4 regions of the Alcanivorax sp. NBRC 102024 genome follow, and region 4 is predicted to be linked to each of the others. Evidence: predicted binding sites of a transcription regulator. Region 4 holds the regulator's gene; each other region holds the start of a gene.
The links. The regulator sigma-54, encoded in region 4, starts transcription at its own class of promoters, with help from an activator protein. The targets are predictions, from matches to a motif close to TGGCACNNNNNTTGCTNT.
Positions count from the first base shown of each region.

Region 1: A0251_RS07115 (ammonium transporter) is a predicted target of sigma-54. The motif match lies at 2,153-2,170, and genes of this name have one in related genera.
Region 2: A0251_RS15960 (CmpA/NrtA family ABC transporter substrate-binding protein) is a predicted target of sigma-54. The motif match lies at 1,819-1,836, and genes of this name have one in related genera.
Region 3: glnL (nitrogen regulation protein NR(II)) is a predicted target of sigma-54. The motif match lies at 3,006-3,023, and genes of this name have one in related genera.

Region 1 is NZ_BDAS01000003.1:178,579-183,715, reverse strand. Features, by position in the region: gene A0251_RS07125 (dicarboxylate/amino acid:cation symporter) at 1-107, opposite strand, end outside; gene A0251_RS07120 (hypothetical protein) at 206-823, opposite strand; gene A0251_RS07115 (ammonium transporter) at 820-2,115, opposite strand; gene A0251_RS07110 (EVE domain-containing protein) at 2,290-2,769, opposite strand; gene A0251_RS07105 (hypothetical protein) at 2,766-3,146, opposite strand; gene prmB (50S ribosomal protein L3 N(5)-glutamine methyltransferase) at 3,358-4,284, shown strand; gene aroC (chorismate synthase) at 4,354-5,137, shown strand, end outside.
Region 2 is NZ_BDAS01000014.1:53,545-58,681, reverse strand. Features, by position in the region: partial or broken gene A0251_RS17550 (hypothetical protein) at 1-272, shown strand, start outside; gene A0251_RS15965 (YbfB/YjiJ family MFS transporter) at 269-1,420, opposite strand; gene A0251_RS15960 (CmpA/NrtA family ABC transporter substrate-binding protein) at 2,005-3,378, shown strand; gene A0251_RS15955 (ABC transporter permease) at 3,407-4,408, shown strand; gene A0251_RS15950 (ABC transporter ATP-binding protein) at 4,603-5,137, shown strand, end outside.
Region 3 is NZ_BDAS01000002.1:192,469-197,605, forward strand. Features, by position in the region: gene A0251_RS04665 (sulfurtransferase TusA family protein) at 120-374, shown strand; gene glnA (glutamate--ammonia ligase) at 605-2,011, shown strand; gene A0251_RS17130 (DUF4124 domain-containing protein) at 2,165-2,893, shown strand; gene glnL (nitrogen regulation protein NR(II)) at 3,033-4,142, shown strand; gene ntrC (nitrogen regulation protein NR(I)) at 4,198-5,137, shown strand, end outside.
Region 4 is NZ_BDAS01000005.1:97,749-102,885, forward strand. Features, by position in the region: gene rapZ (RNase adapter RapZ) at 1-47, opposite strand, end outside; gene ptsN (PTS IIA-like nitrogen regulatory protein PtsN) at 151-624, opposite strand; gene hpf (ribosome hibernation-promoting factor, HPF/YfiA family) at 641-940, opposite strand; gene A0251_RS09905 (RNA polymerase factor sigma-54) at 979-2,445, opposite strand; gene lptB (LPS export ABC transporter ATP-binding protein) at 2,708-3,433, opposite strand; gene lptA (lipopolysaccharide transport periplasmic protein LptA) at 3,430-3,996, opposite strand; gene lptC (LPS export ABC transporter periplasmic protein LptC) at 3,971-4,528, opposite strand; gene A0251_RS09925 (HAD family hydrolase) at 4,525-5,028, opposite strand; gene A0251_RS09930 (KpsF/GutQ family sugar-phosphate isomerase) at 5,029-5,137, opposite strand, start outside.

The DNA of each region.
Region 1 (5,137 bases), on a different contig from region 4:
TAACCGGCCAGTACCGGGACCCCGAACAGGGTGGTGGACTCGCTGGTCAGGCTGCCGGCCAGGGCGCCGGCCAGCATGGCAATAAAGATCTGGTGGTGTAGCTTCATGGTGTTCCCTATCGGTTGTTGTCGGGTTCAACGCGCGAACAGGATTACAAGCCTACCTGATCCTTGTTGGTGTCACAGGGGGGAAATGGCGGCAACGGTTACAGGAGCTGGCGAAGTGCCGCCGGCGCAACCTGGCGTGCCAGGGCCTTCTGGTAAGCCGCCTTCAGCTGTTGATCGGCTTCCACCGGGCCGAGTCGTTCGCACAGCAGGACATAGGTTCGGTTCAGTTGGTCACGCAGGGGGGGCAGTGCCAGTGGCGCCAGTGGGCGCTCCGGCGATTGCAGCCAGTATTCCATGGTCAGACGGACCTCGGCACCTACCTGCTGACTACGAAGCTGGGCGGCCAGGTCCAGGCGAAGCTGGCTGGCAGCTGCAGCCCCGATGCCCTCCCACAACGCATGCATCATCTGTTCAAAAGCCCGGCTGCAAGGGTGCTCCTCCAAGGGGCTCTCGTCGCTGCTGGCCAGGGGATCGTCGGCCAGTTCCTGTTCGGAGAGTGTCATGGCCTGTACCAGACTCATATGAATCTGGTGACGCCGTTCACCCAGATCAAACAGCTGGCACAGCTCACTGACGAACCCTTGCAATGAAAACCGTGGCCGTTCGGCATAGTTCTGCTGCCAGAGGCTGATAGCCTCAAGCAGCAGGGGCTCATTCATGTAGGGCATGAGTCCGGTGACAATGGCACGCCGTCGGCGTTGCAGTTCCTGACTCATGAACGCGACTCCACAGGGTTGCTCATATCACTGTTGTAGAGGGTGTTCTGGGGAAACTCCGGATAGCCACTCTCGGCATGTTCGCTCAGGTCCAGGCCTCGCTGTTCATGGAGCGCGGGAGCGCGCAGGCCGGCCAGCAGTGAAACCAGCATATACATGACCAGGGCAGTGAAGAACGCCCAGCCAAACGCCACCACGATGCCGAGCAGTTGCACGGTAATCCGTTCCGGGTTGAACAGGTCGCCTTCGTAGAAGAGGCCAGCGGCCAGGGTGCCCCAGGCGCCGGCGAAGGCATGCACCGGTACCGCGCCGACCACATCATCTAGGCGAAATGCCAGCAGGACCCTGGCACCGAACGCGGCCAGGGCCCCGGCCACCAGGCCGGTGAGGACCGCAAACCCCGGGGTCATGACTGCACAGCCGGCCGTCACCGCGACCAGACCGGCCAGGCTGCCATTGACGGTTTCCGTCAACAGAATCGGGCGTCGGCTGACCATGCGGTAGACCACGCTACCCACTGCGCCCGCGGCGGCAGCGAGCTGAGTGTTCAGGTTTACCTTGGCGATATCCACGCTGGCCGCCAGGGTGGAGCCACCATTAAAGCCGAACCAGCCGAACCAGAGGATAAAACCGCCCAGGGCCACATAGGACAGGTTATGGCCAGGGATTGTGCGAGGTTGGCCGTGGCGGTCGAAACGACCCAGTCGTGGTCCCACCACCAGTACCCCGGCCAGGGCGCACCAGCCACCAATACTGTGCACGACAGTGGAACCGGCAAAATCGATAAAGCCCAGTTTTGCCAGCCAGCCGTCACTGTTCCATGCCCAGTGGCCGTAAAGCGGATAGATCAGACCGGTGATAATCACCGCCCCGCACAGGTAGCCCACGTAGCGGGTGCGTTCGGCCATGGCCCCGGAGGCGATGGTAGCCGCGGTGGCCGCAAACATGATCTGGAACAACAGCATGGCCCAGGTGCTGGCATCCGCCTGGCTGAGCATAAACTGGTTCTCGCCGAACCAGCCGGTGCTACTGGTGCCAAACATCAGCCCGAAACCCACCCCCCAGAACACAAGCGTCCCCACGCACAGGTCCATGTAGTTTTTCATCACCACATTCAGGGCGTTTTTGGCTCGGCTCAGGCCGCTTTCCAGCAAGGCAAAACCGGCCTGCATGAAGAACACCAGGGCAGCGGCGACGGCAATCCAGACCGTGTCGACGGCGCTGAGTGAGTCGGCTCTGGCAAGCCCGGGCAAGAACAACAGGACACACCAGGGTAGGCGGCGCAGCGGCATGAGATGAACCTCATTCGTGGATAGTGACGAAGGGTCAACTGCAACGGCTGTGCCAAGCCGGGCGGACGAGGAAATCCGCGGGGTAGTCGTTCTTTTTTCGTATCTCCCGGCCCTGTTTTGGGGCGGAGCATCACAATGGTGCGCAGTGATGCGCCGTAATGATTCCGCTGACAGTCAGGCGCTGGCGCGCGTGGACTGACAGCATTGCTGAATACGCTGAAATTGCCGCTCAGTGACTTTCTGTACTGACAGGCGAGGACGAATGACCAGTTCCATGTCGGCAAATTCCGGATCCTGGCGCAGGGTTTTCAGGGTTAGCGGCTGTGGATACATGCACACAAAGCGAATATCCACCTGATACCAGCGTGGGGTGTCCGGTGTACTGCGGGGATCGTAACCCGTTGAGTCGGGATCAAACTGGCTGGGATCCGGATAGGGGGCACTGGCGACCCGGGCTTCGCCGACAATGGCCGGTTCGGCGCAACTGGAGTGATAGATCAGCACGGCATCGCCGTTGTCCATTTCGTCGCGCAGTCGGTTGCGGGCCTGATAATTGCGCACTCCGTCCCAACCGCTGGTGCCATCCGGGCAGGCTTGCAGGTCTTCAATGGAAAAGGTGTCAGGTTCGGTTTTCAGTAGCCAGATTTTGCTCACTTTTCCCCCGGGGCGTAGTTTTCCTGCAGCCAGGCCTTGGCCTGGCTGAGGCTGCCGCAGACGTGGACCGGAAACTGCGGTTTATTGAGCGTCAACATCATATTGGCAAAAGTCCGGTTTAGCATGTTTTCCAGTACCAGGACTTTGGCCTCGGTAATTTGTTCAAAATCTTCACCGCAGGCGTAGCGGGCGGCAGTGAAATCCAGTCCACGGATACGACCCAGATAGATGGCAAGCTGTTTGCGCTGGCGATTCATGTTGAACAGGGTCAGCCGCTGCCGATAAATGGACAGTTCCACACGCATGTCTACCAGGGTGCCGTTTTTCAGATCTACCAGGGTGAAAGGGCCATCTTGTGACACGGTAACTGCAGTCATGCTTATCCTTTCATAAAGTCTATCCGCACTTTATACGCAATCCTTGCTCGGCTGAAAATGATGGCACTGAATTCTGTTCGGATGGCTGAAGAGGATCCCTGCTTGACCATCGACCCCTCCTGTGGCTTTAAACGGGCCAGCAAGGCATTCTCTGGCAGGTCCTCCTCATGGATTCTGTGCTAACCTTCGCCGCCTGCTTGAGGAGGATGCCGTGATTAGCCCGCAACAACACCAGGAAGCCGTGACGGCGCTACAGACAGTGAGGGATTGCCTGCGCTTCGGTGAAAGCGCGCTGCGTGCCGGTGACGTTTTTTTTGGCCATGGTAATGATGATCCCTGGGATGAGGCCCTGGCCTTGCTGATGCACACCCTGTCGCTGCCGTTGCAGAGCGACCCGCGTATCCTGGATGCCCGCTTGCTGCCCTCCGAGGTCAGTGACTATCTGGACCTCTTGTCACGGCGGGTAAATGACCGGGTCCCGGTGCCGTATCTGACCCATGAAGCCTGGTTCTGCGGGTTGCCCTTTTACGTGGACGAGCGCGTGCTGATCCCCCGTTCGCCGCTGGCGGAGCTCATCGAGCAATCTTTCACTCCCTGGGTGGATCCTGAGCAGGTCCATGCGGTGCTGGATCTGTGTACGGGCAGCGGCTGTATTGCCATTGCCTGTGCCTATGCGTTTGAGCAGGCGAGGGTGGACGGCAGCGATATCAGTGAAGAGGCCCTGGCGGTCTGTGAAGAGAATATTCGCCGTCACGGCCTGGCAGGGCAGGTGAGAGCATTGCATTCCGACGGTCTTGCCCAGGTGGACGGTCCCTATGACCTGATTGTCTCCAACCCCCCCTACGTGGATGCGCAGGATATGGCCAGCCTGCCGGATGAATACCGCCATGAGCCGGAGTTGGCGCTGGCCTCCGGAGAGGATGGGCTGGATTTTACCCGCCGCTTGCTGCGTGAGGCCCCGGATCAGCTCACCGACCATGGTGTGTTGATCGTGGAAGTGGGCAACAGCTGGGAAGCCATGGTCAATCAGTGGCCCCAGGTGCCGTTCTTCTGGTTCGAATTCGAGCGCGGCGGTCACGGGGTATTCATGCTTACCCGCCAACAGCTGCTAGAATACCGCCAACAGTTTTCTTCCTGAGCCTCTGATGCTCCTTTCATCCGACCGGTGAAGGGAGTCAGCAATGGCCCAATGCTTTAGAGGATCCGCATGTCCGGCAACAGTTTCGGTGAACGTTTTCGCATCACCACCTTTGGTGAGAGTCATGGCCTGGCATTGGGGGCCATTGTGGATGGCTGCCCGCCAGGGCTGGAAATCAGCGAGGAAGACCTGCAGGTGGAACTGGACCGGCGCAAGCCCGGCACCAGCCGTTATACCACCCAGCGTCGGGAACCGGATCAGGTGAAGATCCTTTCCGGGGTGTTCGAGGGCAAGACCACCGGCACGTCCATTGGACTGTTGATTGAAAACACGGATCAGAAGTCCAAGGACTATTCCGATATCGCCACCACCTTCCGGCCCGGGCATGCGGATTACACCTATACCCAGAAATACGGCTTCCGGGATTACCGGGGCGGTGGTCGTTCCTCTGCCAGGGAAACGGCCATGCGCGTGGCCGCCGGCGCCATTGCCCGCAAGTACCTGGAACAGACTCAAGGTATCCGCATTTACGGTGGCTGTACCCAGATCGGGGCCATCAAGGCCGAGCAGTTCGACTGGTCAACGGTAAACCGCAATCCGTTTTTCTTCCCGGATGCCGACAAGGTGCCGGAGCTGGAAGCGCTCATCAATGCCCTGCGCAAGGACGGTTCTTCCATTGGCGCGCGGGTGGAAGTGTTTGCCGACGGTGTCCCGCCGGGTTGGGGGGAGCCGGTATTCGACCGCATCGACGCAGACCTGGCCAAGGCGATGATGTCCATCAACGCAGTCAAAGGTGTGGAAGTGGGCGATGGCTTTGCGGTCGTCAACCAGCGTGGCGAGGAACATCGTGATG
Region 2 (5,137 bases), on a different contig from region 4:
TGCCTTTGATGGTGCTGGCCAGTTTTCTGGTGGCCCGTTGGCTGGTGCAGCGATTTAGGTTGGTGACGGTGATGCAGTGTATTGGCACTGGCTTGCCGGCCCTGTTGATGATGCTGAGTGCCGAGTTGGCGGTGATGCGGTTTCAAGGGCAGAGTCTGGGCGAGTATCTGGCGGGACGCGACCCGGTATCCGGTATGGCCTATCTCTTTTCTTTGTTGCTGTTTGCGGCCATGCCGTTGCTGGTACGCCAGCAGGCAGTGAACCGGCCCTAAAACCGCACCTTCCCCAACGGCACCAACAACACCGCCGCCCCGATCAGCGCCGCCGCCGCCCCCAGCAACCCGGGCGCAAAACTTCCGCTAGTTTCCAGCAACCGCGCCGTCACCACCGGCCCCAGTATCTGCCCGACCCCATAGCAGGCCGTTAACGCGCCCAGGGCGGCGCTGGCCGCATGGGGGGCCAGTTGGCGGCCGCAGTACATGCTCAGGGCGACCACGGCGGTGAAGGTGCCGCCCACCAGCAGGCCGCTGATGACCAGCCCGGTGAGGCCGGGCAGCCAGGCGGGGGCGCTGACGCCCAGGGCCTGAACCACCAGTGCAGTCATAAGCGCGTTGCGTTCGCTGGTGTGGCTGGCCAGTTTGCCCCACAGCAGGTTGGCGGGCACGGCGGCCAGGCCCACGGCCAGCCAGGTATAGAAGGCGGCGCTGTCCAGGCCGGGCAGTTGGGCTTTGGCGATTACCGGCAGGTAGGTGGTGCTGGTGATGTAGCCGAAGCCGGCCAGGGTATAGCTGGCGATCAGAAAGCCCAGGGCCGAGCGGTTCACCGGCGCCCGTTCGTGCTGGCTGTGTTTGGCGTGGGGCAGGGCGGGGATACGGCGCAGTAGTGGCAGCAGGACCAACGCCAGGGCCCCGCAGGCCAGCCACATGGTGGCGTAGCTACCTTGCAGGCTTTCTATAAGGGCAACGGTGAGGGCAGCGATGCTGATGCCCAGGCCGATGCCCGCATAGTGAATATTGCCCAGCCGGGCACGCAGATGATTGGGCATGGCGCCCAGCACCAGGGCGGAACCGTTGACCATGATGATGGCGCTGGCCACTCCGGCCAGAAAGCGGTTGATAGCCCAGGGGGTGAAGGTGGTGCTCAGGCCCATGAGCAGGCTGGTGATCACACTTGCCCACAGGGCCAGCCAGAACGCGGTGCGGGCCCGGTGGGCGGGCACTGCCATGGCGAGCATGGCACCGGCCAGGTAGCCGCCGTAATTGATGGCCGCCAGGTAGCCACCGCTGATGGCGGTGAGGGAGGTCTCGGCGATCATGTCAGGCAGGGCCGGGGTGAACAGGAAGCGGCCAATGCCCAGGGCAATCACCAGACTGAAGGCGCCGGCGATGGCGGTGAGCAGGTGATCTCTGTCTGTGGTCATCAACACGGTTCCGTTTTGTCTGCTGCCGGGGCTGGTGCCATTCACCTGCAGGCAGGTTCCTGCAGTGTCTTTAGCGATTGTGGATCTGTGTCACCACCGCAATGGAGCGCGCAGCCTAACAGGCTGTGCCGTGTTCGGCTTCATCATTCGAATGATGTTCATTATTCATCGCAGTGATAAATGCGGCCTTGGTCGAAGGCAGTGCGTGTTTTTTTCACCAGGGCAGGGCAAAACGCGGGGTTTTTGGCGAAGACAATGAGCGGCACCCAAGCCGTGATGCATTTTGGTGAGAAAGCCCTGACTCACAACGGTGCCTGCTGAGCGAAAACCGGGCGTCAAAGTCAGCCCGGCTGGAGCCCGGTATCGGTAACCCCATGAAAAATAAGTCTTTTAAAAACTGGCACAGCATTTGCCTTATGACAGGGTAAGCACAACCGCTGTGTTGTGCGCGAGATAACCATCTGTGTGGTCAACGGCGACCGCACTCCGATGCGAGCAAAGGCGCTCAAAGATTCCTGCCAATGGTGGCGGGACGCTTTGAGCGCTTTTTTTATGCCTGCAAAAAACGGGCAGAAGAGGTAAGGATGATGAAAGGTTTCAAGAAAACATTTCGTGGTGTGCTGGCTGCGATGACACTGGGCCTGTCAGCCACGTCCGTGGCGGACGATGCGGTGGGCTGGCCGGAAAAGGCGGACCTGAAGTTCGGTTTTATCAAACTGACGGATATGGCCCCGCTGGCCATCGCCTACGAGAAAGGCTACTTCGAGGAAGAAGGCCTGTTCGTGACCCTGGAGGCCCAGGCCAACTGGAAGGTGCTGCTGGACCGGGTGATCGACGGTCAGCTGGATGGCGCCCACATGCTGGCCGGCCAGCCACTGGGGGCGACCATCGGCTACGGGACCGAAGCCCATATTATTACCGCCTTCAGCATGGACCTGAACGGCAACGGCATCACCGTTTCCAATTCCGTCTGGGAAGAAATGAAAAAGCATATTCCCAGCAAGGATGGCAAACCGGTGCATCCCATCAAGGCGGACACCCTCAAGCCGGTGGTGGAGCAATACAAGGCGGCCGGCAAGGCATTCAAGATGGGCATGGTGTTTCCGGTGTCCACCCATAACTACGAGCTGCGTTACTGGTTGGCCGCTGGTGGCTTGAACCCGGGCTATTACGCGCCGCACAAGGGCGATACCAGCGGCCAGTTGCAGGCGGATGTGTTGCTGTCCGTGACGCCGCCACCGCAAATGCCCGCCACCCTGGAAGCCGGCACCATTCATGGCTACTGCGTGGGTGAGCCCTGGAACCAGCAGGCCGTGTTCAAGGGCATCGGTGTGCCGGTGATTACCGATTACGAAATCTGGAAAAACAATCCGGAAAAAGTGTTCGGGGTCAGCAAGGCCTGGGCAGAGGAATATCCCAACACCCATATCCGTGTCGTCAAGGCGATGATCCGTGCTGCCAAGTGGCTGGATGAAAACAACAACGCCAACCGGCCGGAAGCGGTGAAGATCCTGTCTCGCCCCAACTATGTGGGCGCCGACTATGACGTGATTGCCAACTCCATGACCGGCACCTTCGAATACGAGAAAGGCGACAAGCGAGAGATCCCGGACTTCAACGTGTTCTTCCGCCATCACGCCACCTATCCCTACTACTCCGATGCCATCTGGTACCTGACACAAATGCGTCGCTGGGGACAGATCAGCGAAAGCAAGCCGGACAGCTGGTACATGGACATCGCGAAAAAAGTGTATCGCCCGGACATCTACACCCAGGCGGCCAAGTCGCTGATTGCCGAAGGCAAGATGAGTGCCGATGAATTCCCGGATTTCGCCAGTGAAGACGGCTTCAAGCTGCCACAGAGCGAGTTCATCGACAACATCACCTATGACGGCCGCAAACCGAACGCGTACCTGAGCCAGTTCCCCATCGGCCTGAAAGACGGCGAGACCCTGTAACCGGGGAAACGAGAGGAAGGAGACAATCATGGTGACCCTGACATTCCCGACCTGGATGGAACCCTACCGCGCACTGGCCACGGGCAAGGTGTCCCGAGATCAGTGGCAAGCGCTGATGCGCCAGCTGCTGTGGCCGGTACTGGGGATAGGCCTGTTCCTGCTCATGTGGCAGTTCGCGGCCCAGCGGATTGATACCTCGCTGGGCCAGTTCCCTGGCCCGGCCCAGGTGTGGGAGCAGGCGGGCAATCTGGTCAACGAACACCAGCAGGCCCGCGAGCGGGAAGTGGCGTTCTATGAACGGCAGGAAAAGTACATTGCTGCCCGGCTGGAACAACAGCCGGACTGGCAGCCGGTCACCCGTGCCTATACCGGTGCGCCCACCTTCTTTGATCAGATCGGTACCAGCCTGATCACGGTAATGAGCGGTTTTCTGCTGGCGTCGATGATCGCCATTCCGCTGGGCATTGTCATCGGCCTGAGCAGCACCGTGCACGCGGCTGTGAACCCGCTGGTACAGTTGTTCAAGCCGGTGTCGCCGCTGGCCTGGTTGCCGCTGGTGACCATGGTGGTGAGTGCGCTGTATGTGAGCGATGACCCGATGGTGTCCAAATCCTTTCTCACTTCCATGTTCACGGTTTCCCTGTGCTGCCTGTGGCCCACGCTCATGAATACGGCGGTGGGGGTCACCTCGGTCAGCCAGGATCTGACCAATGTATCCCGAGTGCTGCGACTCAATGCTCTCAGCCATGTGCGCAAGATCGTGCTGCCGTCGGCGCTGCCGATGATGTTTACCGGCCTGCGTCTGAGCCTGGGGATCGCCTGGATGGTGTTGATCGCCGCAGAAATGCTGGCGCAGAACCCGGGTCTGGGGAAGTTCGTCTGGGATGAATTCCAGAACGGCAGCTCCCAGTCCCTGGGCCGGATCATGGTGGCGGTGATCGTCATCGGCCTGATCGGTTTCCTGCTGGATCGCCTGATGCTGATGCTGCAGCGCGCGCTGGTGTGGGACAAATCTTCAGCACAACGCTAGCAATGAGCCCCCTGTACAGCTGCTTGCATGCTCAGGCAGTAGCCCCGAAGGGCGCGGCCTTAACACACATCTGCGGCGCCTTGTCTCTTGGAAAGGAGAGTCACCCTTACCTGCGAGACAAGACACCACAGCTGCATGCTTCAGACCACGCTGAGCACACAATCAGCCGTACAGGGGGCTCAAGGAGAATCAAAATGAAAGCCCTACTGGAACTCTCCAACGTCGGCATGAAGTTCGACACGCCGAAAGGCACGTTCGAAGCGTTGAAAGATGTGAATCTGAAAATTGATGCCGGTGAATTCGTCTCGCTGATCGGCCACTCCGGCTGCGGGAAGTCCACGGTGCTCAATATCGTCGCCGGCCTGCTGCAGGCTACCGATGGCGGGGTGATTCTGGACAAGCAGGAAGTCACCGAGCCCGGTCCCGAACGGGCGGTGGTATTCCAGAACCATTCGCTGCTGCCGTGGCTGACGTCGTTCGAAAATGTGGAGTTGGCGGTCAAGCAGGTGTTCAAGAAAACCAAGTCGAAAGCCGAGATTCGTGACTGGGTGGAACATAACCTGGAGCTGGTGCACATGGCCCATGCCATGCACAAGAAGCCGGACGAAATTTCCGGTGGCATGAAGCAGCGCGTGGGCATCGCCCGGGCCCTGGCCATGCAGCCCCAGGTGCTGCTCATGGATGAACCCTTTGGTGCGCTGGATGCGCTGACCCGTGCCCACCTGCAGG
Region 3 (5,137 bases), on a different contig from region 4:
GACAGGCAAAACCCGGGTTGCTCTTCGAGCCTCGCTTCTCGCAACTCGCCACTGACTTGTTCGTCTCTTTCTCCATGAATAGAACCGCTCCCTCAACACGCTGAAGCAGGTACGCTTTGATGATGACCGAAGCTCTTCATGAACTGGATGTGCGCCGCATGTTGTGCCCCATGCCGGTGATCAAGACGCAGAACAAGGTGCGCACTTTGGCGACTGGCGATTGCCTGCGAGTGGTCTGCACCGACCCTGGTGCACTGAACGATATTCCCGCCTGGTGCCGCATCAATGGCCATGAGGTGCTGGAAACCGGCGAGGCCGGCAACGAGGTATTTGTGGTTTTGCGGGTCGGGGAGGATAACGGTGCACTTTTTTAGTGCATAATAATGGTGCATCGCACCATATTAATGCGCTGTAAGAGTGTATGCTTTCCTTCGGTTGCGCGTTTAACCGTCAAATGCGCTAAAAAAGGGCTGGCATGGAACTTGCCTCCCTATTGGCAAAGCAGGCCTGGTGGCCGAGAATACCGGCTCTCTGTTCTGCCCTGATGCGGGGTGGGGCAACGAGTCAGAGACAAACCCGCTGTTCCTTAGGAGGACGCACGACAATGTCTGAAAAGACCCTCAAGCTGATTAAAGATAATGATGTGAAATGGGTGGACCTGCGCTTCACCGATAGCCGTGGTAAGGAGCAGCACGTAACCCTCCCCGTGGGTGAAATCGACGAAGATTTCTTCCAGGACGGCAAAATGTTCGATGGTTCTTCCATTGCCGGCTGGAAAGGCATCAATGAGTCCGACATGGTGATGATGCCGGATGATTCCTCCGCTGTACTGGACCCGTTCACTGACGTGGCAACCGTCAACCTGCGTTGCGATATCCTTGAGCCGTCCACCATGCAGGGTTACGAGCGTGATCCCCGCTCTGTGGCTCGTCGCGCCGAGGAATACCTGAAATCCACTGGCATCGCCGACACTGCGCTGTTTGGTCCTGAGCCGGAATTCTTCGTATTTGATTCCGTGCAGTGGAAATCCGACATGCAGGGTTCCATGTACAACATTCACTCCGAAGAAGCCGCGTGGGTATCCCACGAGGACTTCGAAGGTGGCAACATCGGTCACCGTCCGGGTGTGAAGGGCGGCTACTTCCCGGTTCCGCCGGTAGATAGCCTGCACGACCTGCGTGGTGCCATGTGTTCCGCCATGGAGCAAATGGGCCTGAACATCGAAGTGCACCACCATGAAGTGGGTACTGCGGGCCAGTGTGAAATCGGTGTTGGCGCCAACACTCTGACCGCCAAGGCCGACGAAGTGCAGATCCTCAAGTACTGTGTGCACAACGTGGCTCACGCCTACGGCAAGACTGCCACCTTCATGCCCAAGCCGCTGATCGGTGATAACGGTTCCGGTATGCACGTTCACGTGTCCCTGGGTAAAGATGGCAAGAACCTGTTTGCCGGTGACGGCTACGCAGGTCTGTCCGACGAAGCCCTGTACTTCATCGGCGGCATCATCAAGCACGCTCGTGCCCTGAACGCCTTCACCAACGGTTCCACCAACTCCTACAAGCGTCTGGTGCCCGGCTTCGAAGCCCCGGTAATGCTGGCCTACTCTGCCCGTAACCGTTCTGCTTCCATCCGTATTCCGTTCGTGAGCAACGCCAAGGCCCGTCGTATCGAGGCGCGCTTCCCGGATCCGTCTGCCAACCCGTACCTGTGCTTCGCGGCCCTGTTGATGGCAGGTCTGGACGGTATCAAGAACAAGCTGCACCCGGGCGATGCCATGGACAAGGATCTCTACGATCTGCCGGCTGAAGAAGCCAAGGACATCCCGACCGTGGCCCATACCCTGACCATGGCGCTGGATTGCCTGGAAGCCGACATGGACTTCCTGACCGAAGGCGACGTGTTCTCCAAGGATATGCTGGAAGGTTACATCAGCCTGAAGCGTGGTGAGATCGAGCGTCTCAACATGACTCCGCACCCGGTCGAGTTCGACATGTACTACTCCTGCTAATCTCCTTCGGGAAATCTGCAGAAAGAAGGCCCCCGCTAGTCGGGGGCTTTTTTTGTCTGTATGAGTCTGAAATAAGCGCAGAATTTGTGCATTTGGCCCTTTCTTGTGCCGGCTTGGCGGGTGAGAATCAAAGGGTGTTCAAGGGAGGCAATCATGAAGAATGCAGGAATGTTGCTGACTGCTTTGCTGGTGTGCTCTGGCGGGCTACGTGCCGAAACAGCGGTAGAGGTTGACGGGGAAGAGCCCAATGCATCGGCAAAGATATATCGGTCTGTCGACAAGAATGGCAATGTGATTTTCAGTGATCAGCCTGCAGAGGGCGCAAGCGCTTCCGAAGAGGTGCACCTTCGACCTCCCAATGCGGTGCCCATGAAGAGGGTCAAATTGCCTGAAGCTGAATCTCAGATTGAGGAGGACGAGCCGCCCGAAGGGTATCGTTCTCTTGTGATTACCCGTCCTGAGCCGGAAAGCACTATCCGTAATCAGCAAGAACCGGTAGTGGTCTCTGTGGATCTGCAGCCGTCCCTTCAGGGAGATGACCGACTGGTGCTTTTCGATAATGGGGAGGCCCAGCCAGGTATGGCGCTGAATACCGTTATTCGGGGTGCGCACACTCTCGTGGTCAAAGTGCTCAATTCTGATGACGAGGTTCTGATCAGCTCTGAGCCGGTGCAGGTGTATATCCATCGCAGTACGGTGCAGAATTTCCAGAATTCGCCTGGCAATGGGGGGCCGGGTGTTATTGGTGACCCTGCCAGCCGGGGTGGCGCTGCGGAAACGGGTGGATCCGCATCGTCAGGCGGTCCCGCCGGGGCCGGTGACCCGGCGGGGCGAGGAGATCCTGCTCGACCGTCTCAGCGGCGACCCATTCTGGCTCCCTAGTCCTGCACCATTATAGTGCAATCTTTCCTCTGATCTCGCTACACTCATCATCATGGGGCTGCGTTCTCTGCATTGAAGACCTATAGCCGTGCACCTGCGGCGTTGGCAGAGGTGGCCTGATAATTGCTTATGCCCTGTTATGGGCCAACAGTTGATGGGTGGTGTCACCTTGCACAAACGTTTACTGGATCACCTGCGCACTGCGGTGGTCATGCTGGATCACAAGCTGCAGGTCCGCTATCTGAATCCGGCGGCAGAGATGCTGCTTGCCACCAGCGCCAGCCGTGCCATGGGGCAGCCGCTGCCGGATTATTTTTTTGATGACGAAGAAGCCCGTGATGCCCTGCGCCAGTGCATCCAGGATGAGCATCCCTTCACGCGGCGGGAGGCTCGTCTTGCGGTGGCGCCGGGTTATGAAATTACTGTGGATTATTCCGTCAGTCCGATTAATGAACCCGGGCAGACCCTGAGCCTGCTGATGGAAATGCAGCCGCTGGATCGGCTGCTGCGCATCACCCGGGAAGAAGCGTTGATCCATGCGCATCAGGCGACCCGGGCGCTGGTGCGAGGGGTGGCCCACGAGATCAAGAACCCTCTGGGGGGTATCCGCGGGGCGGCTCAGTTGCTGGAGCGCGCTCTGCCGGACCCGGAGCTGACCGAGTACACCAAAGTCATCATCGATGAGGCAGACCGGTTGCGCACGGTGGCAGATCGTATGCTTGGTCCGCGCAAGCCGCCGGAGTTCAAGCCGGTGAATGTGCATGAATGCCTGGAGCATGTTCGTCAGCTGTTGCTGGCGGAGCACCCCCAGGGGGTCGCGATCTGGCGGGATTACGATATCAGCCTGCCGGATGTGATTGCCGACCGGGATCAGATGATTCAGGTATTGCTCAATATTATCCGCAACGCCACCCAGGCCTTGCTGGAATCGCATACAGAAGATGCCCGCATCATCATGCGCACCCGGGTATTGCGCCAGTTCACCATTGGCTCGTTGCGCCACCGTCTGGTGCTGCGGGTAGATATTATCGACAACGGCCCGGGTATTGCCCCGGATGTGCAGGAGACCCTGTTTTATCCCATGGTCAGCGGCCGGGCCAGTGGTACCGGGCTGGGTTTGTCCATTGCCCAGTCCATTATCAGTCAGCATCAGGGGTTGATTGAGTGCGAGAGCGCACCGGGTAACACCGTGTTCAGTATTTTGCTGCCAATGGAGCAGCCGGAAATAACGGAGAGCGAACAGTCATGAGCGCCTTTGCAGCCGTGAACAACGACAACAGTGAAACACCAGGGAGTGGCCGGTTATGAGCGTAACGGTATGGGTAGTCGACGATGACCGGTCCATTCGCTGGGTGCTGGAAAAGGCATTGAGCCAGGAGGGTTACGCAGTAACCTGTTTCGAGGATGGCGATGAGGCGCTGAACACCCTGGAGGAGGGGGGGCAGGAGCCGGAAGTGCTGATCAGTGATGTGCGCATGCCGGGCACCGACGGCCTGCGGATGCTCAAGATTCTACAGCGCAAGAACCCGGATCTGCCGGTGATCATCATGACCGCCCACTCTGATCTGGATTCCGCGGTGGCCTCCTATCAGGGAGGAGCCTTTGAGTATTTGCCCAAGCCGTTTGATGTGGACGAGGCGGTGGCTCTGGTGCGGCGTGCCATCAAGCATCGTGAAGAATCCCGCGGTGAGCAGCCGGCCGCCGTGGAGGAAGAGTCCACCGAAATTATCGGCGAAGCGCCGGCCATGCAGGAGGTGTTCCGCGCCATTGGCCGACTCAGCCATTCCAACGTCACGGTACTGATCAACGGCCAGTCTGGTACTGGTAAGGAGCTGGTTGCCCGGGCCCTGCACAGTCACTCCATGCGTCGTGAAAAGAATTTTGTGGCACTGAACATGGCGGCTATCCCCAAGGACCTGATCGAATCCGAGCTGTTTGGTCACGAAAAGGGGGCCTTTACCGGTGCCAATAACCAGCGTGTGGGGCGTTTTGAGCAGGCCAACGGTGGCACCCTGTTCCTTGATGAAATCGGTGACATGCCGCTGGAAGCGCAGACTCGCCTGTTGCGGGTATTGCAGGAGAGCGAGTTTTATCGCGTTGGTGGTACCACTCCGATCCATGTGGATGTTCGCATTATTGCAGCCACTCACCAGGATCTGGAGCGGCTGGTCAAGGATGGAGACTTCCGTGAGGATCTGTTCCACCGCCTCAATGTAATCCGTATCCATATTCCCCGGCTGGCTG
Region 4 (5,137 bases):
GTGGTCTTTCCCGAGCCGGAGCGGCCGCTGATGATGGTGAGTTTCATGGCTGCACCGCGCCTCTGTCATACACCACACGCAGGCATCCACGGTCAGCAGAGGAGGGGCGGTGGCTCTGACGCACTATGCCCGAAAGCTTGATGGGTAATGTCATGATGCCAGTCGCAGCTCCGCTTCGGATTCCACGGCAGTGTGATACAGGTGGTGATTGTCCTTGCTGAGTCGCAGCTCGGCACGGTAGTCGTCGTCGTTGAACAGGGAGGCCAGGTGGCTGAGGGTTTTCAGGTGCTGTTCCGGGTTTTCCTGGGGAACGAGCAACACAAACACAAGATCCACGGGGCGACCGTCAACGGCATCAAAATCGATGGGAGTGGACAGTTTCAGCAGCAGCCCGATGGGTTGCTGGCAGTGACCGAGACGACAGTGAGGAATGGCGATGCCTTCGCCGATGCCCGTGGAGCCCAGCTTTTCCCGGGCTACCAGGGCGTCGAAGACCTCCTGTTCGTTGAGGCTGTCGCAGCCGGCCGCAGCCAGCTGCGCAACCTGGTCCAGCAGCTGTTTCTTGCTGCTGGCCTGCACCTGATTATGGGTGCGTGCTTCGGTGAGTAGTTCGCGAACTCGCATAATTGTCGCTTTGGGGTCAGTGGCCGTGCTTGTGGCTGACGGCCTTTTCCTTGTGTTTGAGAATCTGGCGGTCGAGCTTGTCCGTCAGCTTGTCGATGGCAGCGTACATGTCCACTGCCTCAGCGGTGGCGAAGACGTCAGCCCCGGAGATATGGATAGTGGATTCCGCCTTGTGGGTCTTGGGTTCCGGGGAAAGAATCACCTGGACACTGGTAATCTGGTCGAAATGCCGTTCAAGACGGGAAAACTTGTCTCCCACATAGGCTCGCAAAGCGTCGGTAATTTCCAGGTGATGACCGCTGATATTAATTTGCATGTCTGGCTCCTTTACCTGCTCTTGGGCCGTCCCGGCGCCTACACCAAACGCTTGCGGGCGCTGGATGACGGTATTCTCATCGCCTCTCTGTACTTGGCGACTGTCCGGCGCGCCACGTTGATTCCCTGCTCATTCAGCAAGCTTGCCAGCTTGTTGTCGCTGAGCGGCTTGCGGGGATTCTCTGCAGCGACCAGCTTCTTAATAATGGCACGAATAGCGGTGGAGGAACACTCACCGCCGCCGTCTGTTCCCACGTGACTTGAGAAGAAATATTTCAGCTCAAAGACGCCGCGGGGTGTCATCATGTATTTCTGGTTGGTGACCCGACTAATGGTCGATTCGTGCATCTCGACGGCATCGGCAATGTCGGCCAGAACCAGGGGTTTCATGGCCTCCTCCCCATAATCGAAGAAGTCTTGCTGGACTTCAACAATACGGGTGGCCACCTTCAGCAGGGTGTCGTGGCGGCTTTGCAGGCTCTTGATGAACCACTTGGCCTCCTGCACGCAGTTGCGCAGGTACTGACCATCCTCTCCCCCGGCTTTGCGGGCCATGGCGGCGTACTGCTGCTGCAGGTTGACCTTGGGCAGCACCTCCTCGTTCAGGCTCACCTGCCAGTGGCCCTGGTGCTGGCGCACGATCACGTCCGGGACCGCGTAATCCACCTGGCTTTCCCCGATCTGCTCACCGGGGGCAGGATCCAGAGTGCGCAGCAGGGAGAGGGCATCAAGCAGATTTTCCTCGCTGATCTGCAGGACCCGCCGCAGGGCGGCATAGTCGTGTTTTTCCAGTAGCTCCAGATGCCCCAGCAGGGCCAGGGCATACTCCAGGAAGGGAGTGTCCGTGGGCAGTTGGCGCAGCTGCACGCGCAGGCAGTCGGCCAGATCGAGACTGGCCACGCCCACCGGATCAAATTGCTGCAGGCGATGCTGCACCGCCAGTACCTCATCGGCTTCCAGTTCATCGCCTTCGGTGAGCAGGTCCTCTTGAGCATTCATCATCGCCACGATGTCGTCCACGGACACGGTCAGGTAGCCGCGATCGTCCAGGGATTCGATGATGGTCATGGCGATAATGCGGTCCACATCGCTCATGGGAGTCAGGTTCAGTTGCCAGAGCAGGTGGTCCTGCAGGTTGCCGGCCACACTATGGCGTTGCTGCCAGTCGTCGGCATCGTCGGGAAGGGCGGCGGAGGCGCTGCTGGTCTGGCCGGAATAGACATCGTCCCATTCCGTTTCAATGCCTGGTTCGTCGTCCACGAACTCTTCCAGGGCATCTTCCCGTTCGGTATCCAGCTCCTGCTCGTCCTGACGGTCTTCGTCAGTGTCAGGCAGGGATTCGTCGCCAAAATCGTCAGCCAGCTCCAGCAACGGATTGCTTTCTACTGCCTGCTGAATTTCCTGGCGCAGGTCCAGCGTGGACAGCTGCAAGAGGCGAATGGCCTGCTGCAGCTGCGGTGTCATGGTCAGCTGCTGGCCGATTTGTAGTTGTAGGCTTGGCTTCATACTGCTCAGGCTGATTGGTCCCCAAAACCTGAGAATAACAGCCTATCTATAAGGCAAGCAATATTTGTGCCAATGGTGGTTCTGTGCTAGGGGAGGCAATTAATAGTTAATAATGAATAATTAATAACGTCGCGGAATAGCTTGTCTTTTTTTCAAGGTAAGAGGCCGCGCTCATGCTTTGGGCGCGGCCTAATCGCTTGCAAACAGTGCAATCGGCTGTCGCGTAGCTATTAATTATTCATTATTAACTATTAATTGCCTTTTACAGCCTGAAATCCGCCCCCAGATACACATCCCGCACCTGTTGGTTGCCCAGAATGGTGTCTGCATCGCCGGAGGCGATGATATGGCCGGCGCTGACGATATAGGCGGTATCGCAGATATCCAGCGTTTCACGCACGTTGTGGTCAGTGATCAGTACACCAATACCGCGCTCTTTCAGGTGGCGAATGATGCCCTTGATGTCGTTCACGGAAATCGGGTCCACGCCGGCGAAAGGCTCATCCAGCAGAATGAAATCCGGGTCCGTGGCCAGGCCGCGGGCAATTTCCGCCCGGCGCCGTTCGCCGCCGGACAGGCTCATGCCCAGGGAATCGCGAATGTGGGTGATATGGAATTCCTTGAGCAGGCTTTCCATGCGCTCGTGACGTTCCGCCTTGCTGAGATCCTTGCGGGTTTCCAGGATCGCCATGATGTTCTCTTCCACGGTCAGGCGGCGGAAGATGCTGGCTTCCTGGGGCAGGTAGCCGATGCCGCGCTGGGCGCGACCATGCATGGGCAGATGGGTGATGTCTGCGTCGTTGATGTCGATGCGCCCGGCATCGGCTTCCACCAGGCCTACGATCATGTAGAAGCAGGTGGTCTTGCCGGCACCGTTGGGCCCGAGCAGGCCGACGATCTGGCCGGCTTCCACATCCAGGGACACATCTTCGATGACCCGGCGGCCCTTGTAGCTTTTTGCCAGGTGGTGGGCGCGTAAATGGCTCATGGGGTGTTTGGCTCCGCCTCGGGGGAGGGCGCCACAGGCGCCTCGCCGTTTGCATTGTCGTCTGCCGGTGGGGCTTGTTCGGTGCCAGGAGTCTGGTTCTCGGCGGGGATCACCAGTCTCACTCGCTTGTCGCCTTCACTGCTGGCGTCGACTCGCTTGGAGTCCAGGCTGTATTCCACCCGGGCGCCCTCGAAAGTGTTGCCCAGATGTTCAATGTAGGCATCACCGGTGAGCACCAGGGTGCGTTTGCGGATGTCGTAGACCAGGTTGTTGGCGTGGGCCTGCAGGTCCTTGCCTTCTTGCATGCGTACCGGGGTGCCGGAGGCCTCCACGCGAGTCAGTTCGCCATTACGGGTAAACAGGCGCATTTCATCGGCAAACAGTTTGCGCTTGCCCTGTATCAGCTCCACATTGCCGCGATACAGGCCGCTGCCAGCGTCCTGCTCAAAGCGCCCGGAATCAGCGGTGACAGACACGGGCATTTGCGCAGGCGCCGCCAACGCCGTCACCGGCAGGGCAGCGGCAAGGGCGATGGTTCTAAGAAGCCGGTGCGTCAAACTCACTCTTTACTCCTTTTTCAAGGGTCAGGATGCCCTTGTCGAGATCGGCCTCCAGCGCTCCCGCGCGGGTGGTGCCGGATTCAAATTCCAGGTCCACATTGTCGGGAGAGCTGGCGATGTTGGTGTCGCTGTAAAAGCGCAGCTCCTGGGTATCCAGGGTAATCTTCTGTTGCTGGTTCCGGGCTTTCACGTCGCCGGAAAATACGATCAGGTCGCCATTTTCCTTGACGACGCCCTGCTCGCTAACGATGGTCCAGCTGCCCTTGTCGTTGGCCATTTCCAGCTCCGGTTCCTGCATCTCCGTGAGTGGATTATGGTCGTACTGTGTCAGGGTTTTGGCGGTCAGATAGTACTGGAGACGGCCGTCCTCTTCACTAAAAGCCCGCGCCGTAATGTCTTTGGCAACAATGGCTGGTGCCGTGAGGATGCCATCCTCCTGCCCGGGGAGAGTGTCATCCCACTCGTGGAGCGTCATCAGCATCACCAGTCCCAGCATCAGGACACCGGTGGCGCTGAGCAGGCCCTGGCGCTTCATGCCGGGCTCCGCTGTGTCAGGATGGCGTCGCAAATTTCCCGCACCGCGCCCTCGCCGCCACGCCGTTCGGTAATGTGGTTGGCGGCCGCCTTGGCGCAATCATGGGCATTGGCCGGGGCAAAGCTGAGCTGGGCCCATTCCAGGGCGCTCACGTCTGGTTCGTCATCGCCGGCATAGCCGGTTTCGCTGGCGGCAATACCCAGCTGGTTCGCCAGGTCGGCCAGGGCGACACCCTTGTCCTCGCGGCCCTGAATCAGATGGTTAATGCCCAGGTCGGCGGCGCGTTTGGCCACCATGGGAGTGTTGCGGCCTGTGATGATGGCCAGGGTCACGCCGCTGGCGGCCAGTTTCTTCAAGCCGTGGCCGTCCAGGGTGTTAAAGACTTTGAGGGTCTCGCCGTCCGGGCTGAAGTAGATGCGTCCGTCGGTCATCACTCCGTCCACATCGAAGGCCATCAGGCGCAGTTTCTGGGCATCAATGGAAGACAGTTGCATTGGCATTTACACCACCCCCGCGCGCAGCAGGTCCTGCATATTGAAGGCACCCAGTGGCTTGCGGTCCTGGTCGCAAACCATCAGGCCGTTGATCTTGCGGCTTTCCATGATCTGC